Regions from separate parts of the Virgibacillus sediminis genome, predicted to be linked through region 1. Evidence: riboswitches for the same ligand, from Rfam matches in the RefSeq annotation. Region 1 holds a riboswitch; the other holds the start of a gene.
What was found. A riboswitch is a leader RNA that binds a small molecule or an ion and turns the genes downstream of it on or off. The one in region 1 is predicted to bind S-adenosylmethionine.
Positions count from the first base shown of each region.

Region 1 (5,798 bases):
AACCCACTGGAAATGACGGCCACTTTTGCAGGACCGCCCTTCTGTCTGCCGGCTAGTGCCATCGCGAGATCATTGAATAGCTGTCCCATGCCGGACTTTGCCAGGAAGGCTCCGAAGAGGATGAATAGAAAGATGAATTGCACAGAAGCTCCGATTGCTGTAGAAAACAGCCCCTCCGTCTTTAAGTACAACTGTCCGAAAATATCCCCTAGATCAAAGAGTCTGGTCATCAGCATATCCGGCAGCCAGATATTGTGGCTGATGAATGGATAAGCAAGAAAAATCAAGGCAAGGATTGGCAGAATGATTCCGGTCACACGGCGTGCCGCCTCCAGTACAAGGACGACAGTGAGCATAGCCATGGCAATATCCATGCCGTTGGGGATGCCGCCTCGTGTGGTCACAATTTCCGTATATTCGTAAATCAAATACCCAGCCGTCGACAGACTAAGCAAAAAGAGCAGCCAGTCATATACCGGCACCTTCGATCGGTCCTGATTTTTGAACGTTGGGTATAGCAGGAAGATCAAGGCCATCCCCACAGCCATGTGAACAGCCCTTTGCTGCAAAGCGGGCATTGGATTATAGGTAATATATAAATGATATGCGGAATATAGGATAGCTATTACAGATATAAAGATGGCAATAGATCTGTTTTTCATTTTACGCACACGGGCATCGGTGTCGAATTTCTCGAGTACTTCCTGACTAGCTGTCTTATCTTCCTCTTTCTCGGATATACTCTCTATATTTAAATCTCTGTTGTCTTTTTTCATAGAAACTTCCCTCCCAAATACTCCCATACATGAAGATAGTGTACAGATATTCGCAAATTCTCATGGTGATCAACCAACTCATATAAAGGAATAACAGCCTCTTTTGTTTCCAAACGAGTTTCTGCATCCTTGGAAACAGCCAAGTTCACTTCATCCATTTTCCTTTCCACCTTCATATGGACAAATCCATCCTGATTGCGGATCACCTCTCCGTCTGAAGGAGTCCCGGCACCAAATGTCTTGAACAGCGTATCTGTCAGCATAAGCTTGCTGCCATGCCGTTCATATGTTTCAAACCATTCTTCTTTCTCCACAGAATGAATCCATTTCAGCTGAAAAGCCGGTTCTTTCAAATAGTAGACCGTGTTATCCGCTTCCAGCCCAATCACAGGTAGTTTGAAAAACAGGAAAAAAAAGGGCACAATCAACCATGCGCCCCATTTCATCCACTTACTGTTCATTATAATAGCGTTCGGCTCCTGGATGGAGTGGTGCTACAAGTCCTTCTTGGGCTTCTTCCAAGGAAATGTCAGAAGCTGCCTGGTGGGAGTTTTCCAAAGAATCCAGGTTTTCAAAGAATGCCTTTGTCAACTTGTAGACATCCTCTTCACTCATATCTTCGCGTACAATCAAAGCATTCATGATGGCAGCTGTTGGAACTGCTTCCTCATTGCCATACGTATCTGCCGGTATTTCCATTGGTACAAAATAGGACTGATCCTGGGCGATTTCCTCTACATCTTCCTGTTTGATGGTTACCAGCCGGATGTCCAGTGATTCGGAAAGCTCTAACAGGGAAGCATTAGGAAGCCCACTGGTCAGGAAAGCGGCATCCAATTGACCTGCCCTCAGTCCATCGGCTGCTTCAGCATACCCTAAATAATCAACTTCCAAGTCGTCATAGGTTATCCCATGTCCTTTCAGAAGATTACGGGCGTTCACCTCTACACCGGAGTTTTGGTCGCCAACCGCTACCCGTTTTCCTTCCAGGTCTGAAAGGGTTTCTATTCCAGAATCGGCTGTAGTCACTACTTGTACATAGTTAGGGTATAATGCTGCTATCTGATTGACTTTCTCAATCGGTGCGTCAAAGTTCCCCGTCCCCTCGACTGCCTGACTCACAACATCACTCATGGTGAAAGCCATTTCAATTTTATCTTCTTTCATCAAGTTGACGTTTTCCACGGAAGCTCCTGTGGTCTGTGTTCTTGAATTAATTCCGAATTCATTACTATATGTTTCCGCCAAGGTTGTGCCAATAATGTTGTATGGACCGGAAGAACCACCAGTCGCGATGGTGACGATATTTGTATCGAGTCCTTCTCCATTGCCTCCTGCTTCACCGCCTGATTCTTCATTCCCACCGCCACAGGCAGCAAGCAGCATCAAAACCAATACCCCTAATGCCAAACCTATTTTATTTCGTAACAATTCTATTACCCCCTTTATAAGATTCCAAAAATAGTATACAGCAAACGGTTTCAATTGGGAAGTAACTTACCATTATTTTGAATTTGTTAAATATTACCCGATATATATACAAAAAAACAGGCTGCACCGGAATAGTAATTTCCAGTGCAGCCTGCTTTTCTTAATATCTATTATTTCCATACATCCTTGGCAATGTCGAGGACATGGCGGATTTTTTCCCATTGCTGTTCCTCAGTAATATCATTACCTTCTTCAGTAGAAGCAAATCCACATTGCGGGCTGAGGGCCAACTGGTCGGCCGGCAAATACTCAGCAGCTTTGGAAATGCGTTGTTTCACTTCTTCCTTGTCTTCCAGCTCGCCGAACTTAGTAGTAATGAGTCCGAGGACCACATGCAAGTCATCTCTATTCACATGCTTGAGGGGCTCGAATCCACCAGAACGTTCATCATCAAATTCAAGGAACAGCCCATCAACTTGAAGTTTACTGAAAATAATTTCAGAAACCGCATCATAAGACCCCTCACTGAAATAGTGGGAACGGTAGTTGCCTCGGCAGATGTGCATGGTTATCAGCATGTCATCCGGACGGCCTTCCAATGATTCATTAATCGCACGGGTAAACAGTTCCTGCAGCTTCTCCGGGTCATACCCCTTGTCGCGGAGGGATTGGAGACCCTTCTCAGATAAGAAAGTTGCCCAGGAAGTGTCATCCAGCTGCAAATAGCGGCAGCCGGCATCATAGAATGCGCGGATGGCCTTCTTGTAAGCTTTGGTCAAATCCGGCAGAATGTCCTCCACGCCATATGTATCCTCGTCAATTTCTCCTCGCAGGAGAAGCATGTTCGGACTTGGTATGGTCATTTTAGGTACATGGTTTTCTCCTACTTGCTCATGCAAAAACTTGTAATGTTCCAGGAAGGGATGCCTTTCATCAAAATCCACCTTATCCTCTACCTTGATAATATAGGACTTTGTTTCAATCCCTTTAAAGCTCAGCCCAGATCCTGGGTCGTATCCCCTTACCCCTACAAGGTTTTCAAGGAAATCAAAATGCCACCAGGAACGGCGAAATTCGCCATCCGTGATGGATTGCAGCCCTGCTTCCTTCTGCTTCTCCACCAACTTGATGATCTCTTCATCTTCGACCTTCCGCAGCTGTTCTGCTGTAATTTCTCCATTTGCATGTTGCAATCTTGCCTGCTTCAAGCGCTCCGGCCGCAGCAGACTTCCTACATGATCCCCTTTAAAAGGAGCCTTCTTCTCTAACTTTACTGCCATGATTCGTCCCTCTCCTTCTATGGTGTAATAATGAAAAAGGGCCTCTCGCATAAGAAGAGACCCTGCATAAAGCAATTCATCCCTCTTATCATTCAAGCCGCCAGACGACTTGCTGGAAGTAGCACCTTGTCGGGAAAAACAGGTTGCTGAGGCTTCATTGGTCCAGTCCCTCGGCCTCTCCGGATAAGAACAATTCATTTAATTGTCTGTATTTTCATATCTAGTATGATAGCATTTTTTCCTCTAAAAGCAAAGGGGTTGATTAATCCCATTGATATGGTGTCTGCTGATAGACATAATAATTGAGCCAATTAGAGAACAGCAGATGTGTATGGGACCTCCATGTATTCAAAGGATGCTGGTTTACATCGTTATTCGGAAAATAATTCTCAGGTATGCTGATATCAAGCCCTTTGCTCAAGTCGCGGGCATATTCTTCTGCAAGCGTATCTGCATCATATTCCAAATGGCCCGTAACCATGATATGCTTCTCATCCTTGGATAAAATTATGAAAGCGCCCGCCTCTTCGGAAGAAGACAGCAGCAGAAGGCGCGGGTCTTTCTCTATATCTTCCATGGAAACGGCAGTATAGCGGGAATGAGGGGCATTGAAGATATCCTCAAACCCACGGACCAGATTGATGGTCTGGTCGGAAACCCGGTGCTGATAGATGCCGGAGAGCTTCTTCGGCAGCGGATACTTGTTGATTCCATAATGATAATACAAGGAAGCCTGTGCCCCCCAACAAATATTCAGTACGGAAGTGACATTGCTCTTGCTCCACTCCATGATCTCTGTCAATTCGTCCCAATAGTCCACTTCTTCAAACTCAAGGTGTTCAATGGGTGCTCCGGTTATGATCATTCCATCAAAGCGGCGGTCCTTTACCTCTCCGAATGTTTCATAGAACGTGTCTAAATGAGATTTGCTAGTATTCTTCGCTTCATGTGTCTTCATCCTCAGAAAGGAAATGTTCACCTGCAACGGCGTATTGCCAAGCAGACGAAGGAGCTGCAGTTCAGTTCTTTCCTTTTCTGGCATGAGGTTGACGATAAGGATATTCAACGGACGGATATCCTGTGATCTGGCACGATCCTCATCCATTACAAATATCTTTTCATGCCTCAGCTCTTCAGTTGCTGGCAGTTCCTTTGGTATATTTATTGGCAACAGCATCTCCCCCTGTGTATGCTCAGATAATGCTTACTATTATAAAGATAATGCAAAATTCCCGCAACAGCTTCGGCTGGAATAAAATAGGGAAACTTAATTTTCCACCTAAATTTATGCTGTAAGCCATTTTGCTGCAGACAGTAAATCGGGAAATACATAATCAGCATCAACACCGTCCAAAATGCCGTCTCCTATCAGAATAGTCCTTACTCCCGCCTTCTTCCCGGCCTGGATATCTGGTTCCCGGTCACCGGCCATAAAACTTTCCTTTATATCAACCTGATGCTTTTCAGCCAAATCTAAAATCATCTGGGGTTTCGGCTTCCGGCATGCACAGTTTGCATGCGGTTTATGAGGGCAGTAAGCAATATCATCAATCACTGCTCCGTACTCGTGCAGATCCTGCTGCATCTTGTTATGTATTTCTATCAATGCTTCTTTCGCCATAAAGCCAAGTCCCACTCCTCCCTGGTTTGTCACCACAAACACCTTGAACCCCGCTTTATTCAGCAGATGAATTGCCTCTCCAACCCCAGGCAGCAAATAAAAATCTTCCGGACTATTAACGAATTGGACACGGTCCGTAAGCACTTCATTCAAGACCCCGTCCCGATCAAGAAATATTCCTTTGGACAATGCAGACTCTCCTTTCGTCCAGTAAAAGAGGCTGAGACAAACGTTTTTTATCCCAACCTCTCATCCGTATTATAATTCCAGTTCTTGTGGCGGCTGACCCGTTTTATTCATTAGGCGGATACCGATAGGCTCTATTTCCAGAACCACATAATTCGGATCGTCGGGTCCTTCCATATACATCGCCAAATCTTCGCTCCACAGCCTGCTGCGCATCTCCTCTGAATCATTGAGACGTACCTTGCCTTGGTACTCTACATAATCATCGCCAAATCCCTCTCCTTCATACCCGATCAGGATGTGTGTATAGGGGTTTTCCTCAATCTCCTCCGTCTTATCCGTATCTTTGCTTGTAGGGGTATAAAGCTTCAAGCCATCATGATAAAAGGTCATATAACGGGAGTGCGGCTTATCTCCTTTAACAGTTGCCATGGTCCCTACCGAACTCTCTTGAAGAATCTTTTCCACTGTGGATCTAATATCCTTTTGATCCATCTAAGACCA
Region 1 covers NZ_JBHRRZ010000017.1:230,292-236,089, forward strand. The annotation lists gene ACFODW_RS12085 (TRAP transporter permease) at 1-776, opposite strand, end outside; gene ACFODW_RS12090 (DUF1850 domain-containing protein) at 773-1,237, opposite strand; gene ACFODW_RS12095 (TAXI family TRAP transporter solute-binding subunit) at 1,227-2,162, opposite strand; gene ACFODW_RS12100 (5-methyltetrahydropteroyltriglutamate--homocysteine S-methyltransferase) at 2,378-3,487, opposite strand; SAM riboswitch class I at 3,570-3,677, opposite strand; gene metA (homoserine O-acetyltransferase MetA) at 3,750-4,658, opposite strand; gene ACFODW_RS12110 (D-glycero-alpha-D-manno-heptose-1,7-bisphosphate 7-phosphatase) at 4,773-5,297, opposite strand; gene ACFODW_RS12115 (pyridoxamine 5'-phosphate oxidase family protein) at 5,367-5,789, opposite strand.

Region 2 (5,798 bases), 110 kb from region 1:
TCTTCCGCATCCCCCGGGTTGTCGACCCAGATGATTTTAGCTTGTTTATTGATGAACTGGTCGACGGCTGTTTGTGAAAGCTGTTTCCCGTCAGCCAGGATGGCATCGACTGCCTCAATATCTTCGCCGAGGTCGGAAGCATCGTTGACAGCTATTACCTCAAAACCGAGATTTTTCAATTTGCTGCTGGATGGGTGATCGCCTAGTGCAACAATCACTTTTTTGCGTACAGCGCCGCCGCTCCGGTCAAATGGGGAAGCGAGCAGCCACTTGACAGCATTCTGTTCATTGGAATCATGCAATCCCTGTTCGCCGGTAGCTTTGGAAATGGCCTGGTCCAGATCTGCCAGTACATCCTGCGGCGATTCAATGCCGACGGAGAGGCGTACCAATTCTTCTGTTACCCCGCTCTTCTGCAGATCTTCCGCTGTCAGCTGCTGGTGCGTGGTGGAGGCAGGATGGATGATCAGCGACTTGGCATCCCCTACATTTGCCACGTGGGACCAGAGTTCTACATTATCAATAAGTGTCCTTCCTGCATCTCTGCCGCCCTTTATACCGAATGTGATCACCGAGCCATAGCCAAATGCAAAGTACTTCTTCGCCAGCTCATGTGATGGATGGGATTTTAGGCCTGGGAAGCTGACCCATTCAACAGCAGGATGCTTCTCCAGATAGGAGGCTACTTCTTCTGCATTCTTTGTATGGCGTTCAATGCGCAGATGCAGGGTCTCCAATCCTTGCAAAAGAAGGAAAGCATTCTGCGGGCTTAAGGAAGCACCGATATCGCGCAGGAGCTGCACACGCAGTTTGGTGATGAAAGCGGCAGGGCCCAAGTTTTTATACTGAAGGCCGGCATAGCTTTCATCCGGTTCTGTAAATCCAGGGAATCGTTCGTTGTCCCAATTGAAGCGTCCGCCGTCGACAACAACCCCGCCGATAGTCGTGCCGTGGCCGCCAATCCATTTGGTTGCTGAATGGACGACGATATCGGCTCCCCATGTAAGCGGCTTGGCTACGTATGGAGTGGCAAATGTATTATCAATGATCAGCGGGATCTCATGCTCATGCGCAATTTCGGCAACCTTCTCAACATCGAATACATACAGGCTTGGGTTGGTGATGATTTCTCCAAATACGGCTTTCGTCTTCTTCGTGATGGCGGCGCGAATTGCTTCCGGATCGGTTCCATCTACAAATTTTACATCGATGCCGTAGCGTGGCAGGGTGTTGGCAAACAGATTGTATGTACCGCCGTAAAGATTGCTGTCGGCGACAATTTCATCGCCTGAGCTGGCCAGATTGAGGATCGATAAAGTAATCGCAGCCATCCCGGAAGACGTAGCTACCGCACCGACACCGTCCTCCAGCTGGGCCATCCGCTGCTCAAAGGCGTCTACGGTCGGATTCATAATCCGGCTGTAGATGTTGCCCGGTTCTGCCAGGCCGAAAAGATTCTGCGCATGTTCGGTATCACGGAAAACATAAGAAGTAGTCTGATAGATCGGAACCGCACGGGAACCTGTTGCAGGATCAGGCTGCTGTCCTCCATGTAGTAATACGGTTTCCGGGTTGAATGAATGAAATTGAGACATAAATAATTCCTCCTTGGTTTTGAGTTAACTGATGGTTACCATTCCCGAAGATGGAGGAAGGAGATAAAAAAGCCCTCTTCCTAAGAAGAGGGCTGTGGTTATCGACCGGTCCTCCTCTTATCTTCCAGATCGGATATGGATCTGTAGGATGTAGCACCTTTAAAGGCAAGTTGTACACTCGCTTTACGGTTGCCGGGCTTCGCGGGGCCTATTCCCTCCACCACTCGTGATAAGAGATATTAATCTTACTAAATTACTAAACATTATAGACTTTAATTTACAGTCATGTCAATAGATTTAGAAAATTAATTGTGAGATGATGCTTTAGTTAGCGGGAGGGGCGCGTGAAAATATCGCCCGGACGTTCGGGGAATCAGCAGGAGAGCGGAGATATCGCTCGGACGTACGGGGAATCAGCAGGAGCGTGAAAATATCGCCCGGACGTTCGAGATACCTCACTCGTGCGACCCCCATCTGAATCGGAGCAATAAAAAGATCGCTCTTTTTATTTAGGTAATGGACTCTGGGACCTTTTCGTCCGAAGATTCCTTCTGTAGGTGGACGCCATGTAGATGATCAGTGCAGTCCAAATCAAGAGGAAGGCTACGAGATGTGCCTGGGTAAATGGCTCTTGATAGAGGAATACACCTAACAGCAGCATGAGTGTCGGTGCGATATACTGCAAAAATCCCACCATAGCTAGCGGAATCTGCTTGGCTCCACTGGCAAACAGCAGCAGGGGAATGGCGGTGACGGCTCCACTACCGACTAGGACAAGGTTTGTTGCTGATAAAGGTTCTGCCCAGGTAAAAGAATTGTCCGTGATGAGAGATAGATAGATAAGGGCGATCGGTGTGACGATCAGCGTTTCGATGGTCAGCCCCGCCATAGTGCTTACCCGGACCATTTTTTTCAGCAGGCCATAAAAGGCAAAGGTGAACGCGAGAATCAGAGATACCCATGGGAATACACCGTAACTGACGGTGAGGTAGAGAACGCCCGCGGCTGCCAAGATGAAAGAAAGCAGCTGGCTGCCGGTAAAGCGTTCCTTCAAAACGATGACGCCAAGCAGGATGCTGACCAGCGGATTGATATAATAACCGAGACTGGCCTGGATGACATGGTCGCTGTTGACTGCCCAAATGAATGTGAGCCAGTTGAGGCTGATAAGGACGGAAGCGGCTGTGATCCCCCAAAACTGCCTTTTGTGTTGGATAATGGACTTGGCCTCCTGGAGAATGGTATGCCGTTTTCCGGTAAGCATGATCACAGCAGCCATAAATACGAAGGCCCAGATAATGCGGTGGGCAAGGACCTGGCCTGCAGGCACGTGATCTGCCAATTTCCAGTAAATCGGCAGGAAGCCCCATAAGAAATAGGCTCCCGTCGCATACAGGATTCCAAGCTTTTCCTGGTTGTCTTTCATGGTAAGACTCCTCTCTATGTAAAAACTCCCTCTGCGCAGGGAGCTGCTTTCTTTTTACTGCCTGCTGAGACAGGTGGATTCATGGTACGACGAGCAAATAAGACAAGTTTAGGAGCAAATATAAATAAAAGCAATAGGCAAGATTGAATAATTTATAGAAAACGCTTTCAAAAATCAGATTTCCAGAATAGAATAGTAGTAGATATGTTTTTCAAAACTAGCCCGGGGGGTTCCGTGATGGCAGATAAAACGAACAGGTTCGAGACAGAAGTGATTCATGAAGGATATGACTCCAAAGAAATGCTGGGCAGTCTTTCGGTCCCGTTGTTCCAGACTTCGACATATACCTTTGATACGGCAGAACAGGGGGAACGGCGTTTTTCCGGAGAGGAGGAGGGATTTGTCTATTCGAGGCTTGGAAATCCAACGGTTGCCGTATTGGAGGAGCGTATTGCCGCACTGGAAAAAGCGGAGCGGGGGCTGGCATTTGCCACTGGCATGGCGGCGGTCTCTGCGGTGCTTGTCTCATTGACAAAGGCGAATGATCATATTCTTTGTTCCTCCGGCCTGTATGGTTGCACATTTGGCCTGCTGACGATGCTCGAGGAAAAGTATAATATCCAGCATGATTTTTCTGAAATGGATACCAAGGAGGAGATCCGTTCACAGATTCGGCCCGAAACGGTGGCTGTGTATGTGGAAACACCGGTCAATCCGACGATGAAGCTGATTGATTTACAGATGGTGGCAGAGGTGGCCGGAGAATTCAATATCCCTGTCATCGTGGACAATACCTTCTCCTCGCCCTATCTGCAGCGGCCCTTGGAGCTTGGCTGTGATGTGGTGGTTCACAGTGCGACCAAATATATCGGCGGCCATGGGGATGTCGTTGCAGGACTGGTGGCTGGCAAGAAGGATTTTCTTGATGAGATGGCGATGACGACACGGAAGGATATGGGAGGTATGATGTCACCATTTGATGCCTGGCTGCTGTTGCGCGGCCTTAAAACATTGCCGATTCGCATGGATCGCCATTGTGATAATGCAGAGAAAGTCTTTGCGAAGCTGAAGGGCCATCCCAAAGTGAGCCGAATCTATTATCCGGGGGATGAAGAGCATCAAGATCACCATATTGCAAAAAGGCAGATGAAGCGGGGCGGTGGACTGGTTTCTTTTGAGATCGAAGGGACAAAGGCAGATGCCCAGCGGTTTCTCAATAACCTCCAGTTTATCAAAATTGCCGTCAGTCTCGGCGATGCGGAATCATTGATTCAACATCCGGCTACCATGACCCATGCCGTGGTGCCGGAAACAGCAAGGAAACAGATGGGTATCACCGATTCACTGCTACGCTTATCCGTCGGCTTGGAGAATTGGGAAGATATCTGGGATGATCTAGTGCAGGCGCTGAATCGGCTGTGAGCTTGGCATTTGAAGGGAAGGAAGCTGCTCTAGACAAATGTTACTGCTTATGCTTGGAATGCTTGATAGTGGCCCGCATCAAGTTCATGGGAAGGAAACTAGACTGGATAGCCGCTGAATAAGCTAAAAACAGGAGGGATTAAAGGCTGGTATTGCCGCCAATCAAGGCGGCAATACCTCGCTCCATGTGAGATGCATAATTGCCATGCACGATCTAGAAAACGCCTCACCACTAGGTGGCCAGGCGTTTTTTCACTTATTCTTTTGGATTCCTTACTCTGAACGGGCGCATCATATCATGATCTTCATGTTCCAGTATATGGCAGTGCCAGACATAGTCACCGGTAAATGGTTCAAATTTGGCAATCACGCGGGTTATCTGTCCGGAAGGGGCTGCAATGGTGTCTTTCCATCCCCGTTCATTAGGCTGGGGAGGCACAGGCGGGCCTGTGAACTGGAGCGTGCCATCCTCATTGTATCGGTCCAGGTCGAACGGCTGGCGGTCGAGGACTTGAAACTGGATAAGGTGAATGTGGATGGGGTGCGGGAAATTGGTAAGGTTTCTGATCGCCCATATCTCCGTATCTCCAAGTCCTGGCTTTTCTGTGATCGGGTCTTCCCATTTCCTGCCGTCCAGCAGGAGTAGGGGCCTGCCGAATTTATCCTCCTCGCCAGACAGGCTTAGGTTCCGGATGGTCTTGATATTGTTCTGGTCCTTCAGGGAAGGAATGGTGGACAGGTACGCAGGGATTCTGCTGGTATCCTTGCCGGAAAGCGGCAGGCTGACCCTCCACTCCAATACTTCATCGGTTTCATCCTCTGGGTCGGCATCTGGCCCCAGGTCATTTCGAAGGATGATGCGGCTGTCCTTGTATCCAGTGAAGTCGATGATAACATCCATTCTTTCAGAAGGTGCGATCGACAGTACCTCTTGTTTTACTGTTTTTTGAAGGAAGCCCCCATCAGATCCGATTTGATAGAATGGCTGGCCGGAATCAAGCGAGAGCCTGTATGTCCGTGTATTGGATGCATTTAGGATCCGGAAGCGGTATTTGCGCGGCTCCACCTCCTGATAGGGCCACACTTTTCCATTTACAAGAATGGTATCCCCATTAAAGGCAGGAACAATGGAAGGGTCAGGCAAATGATCTCCCGCATCATCCGGCTGCCGTGGATAGGAAAGGGAGCCGTCTTCCTCAAAAGAACGGTCTGTTATTATCAATGGTATTTCGTAGTTGCCGGATGGAAGGTTCATGTCCTTTTCTTTCTTCCCCCTGATCACATACATGCCAGCCAGGCCGGCATAGACGTTTAGCCGCGTGATGCCCATGGCATGGTCGTGGTACCAGAGGGTC
Region 2 covers NZ_JBHRRZ010000017.1:120,359-126,156, reverse strand. The annotation lists gene ACFODW_RS11615 (PLP-dependent aspartate aminotransferase family protein) at 1-1,595, opposite strand, end outside; SAM riboswitch class I at 1,710-1,831, opposite strand; gene rarD (EamA family transporter RarD) at 2,101-3,021, opposite strand; gene megL (methionine gamma-lyase) at 3,259-4,443, shown strand; gene ACFODW_RS11600 (multicopper oxidase family protein) at 4,700-5,798, opposite strand, start outside.
Region 2: it holds a riboswitch for S-adenosylmethionine, as region 1 does, so the genes downstream of both, ACFODW_RS11615 (PLP-dependent aspartate aminotransferase family protein) here and ACFODW_RS12100 (5-methyltetrahydropteroyltriglutamate--homocysteine S-methyltransferase) in region 1, are expected to answer to the same signal.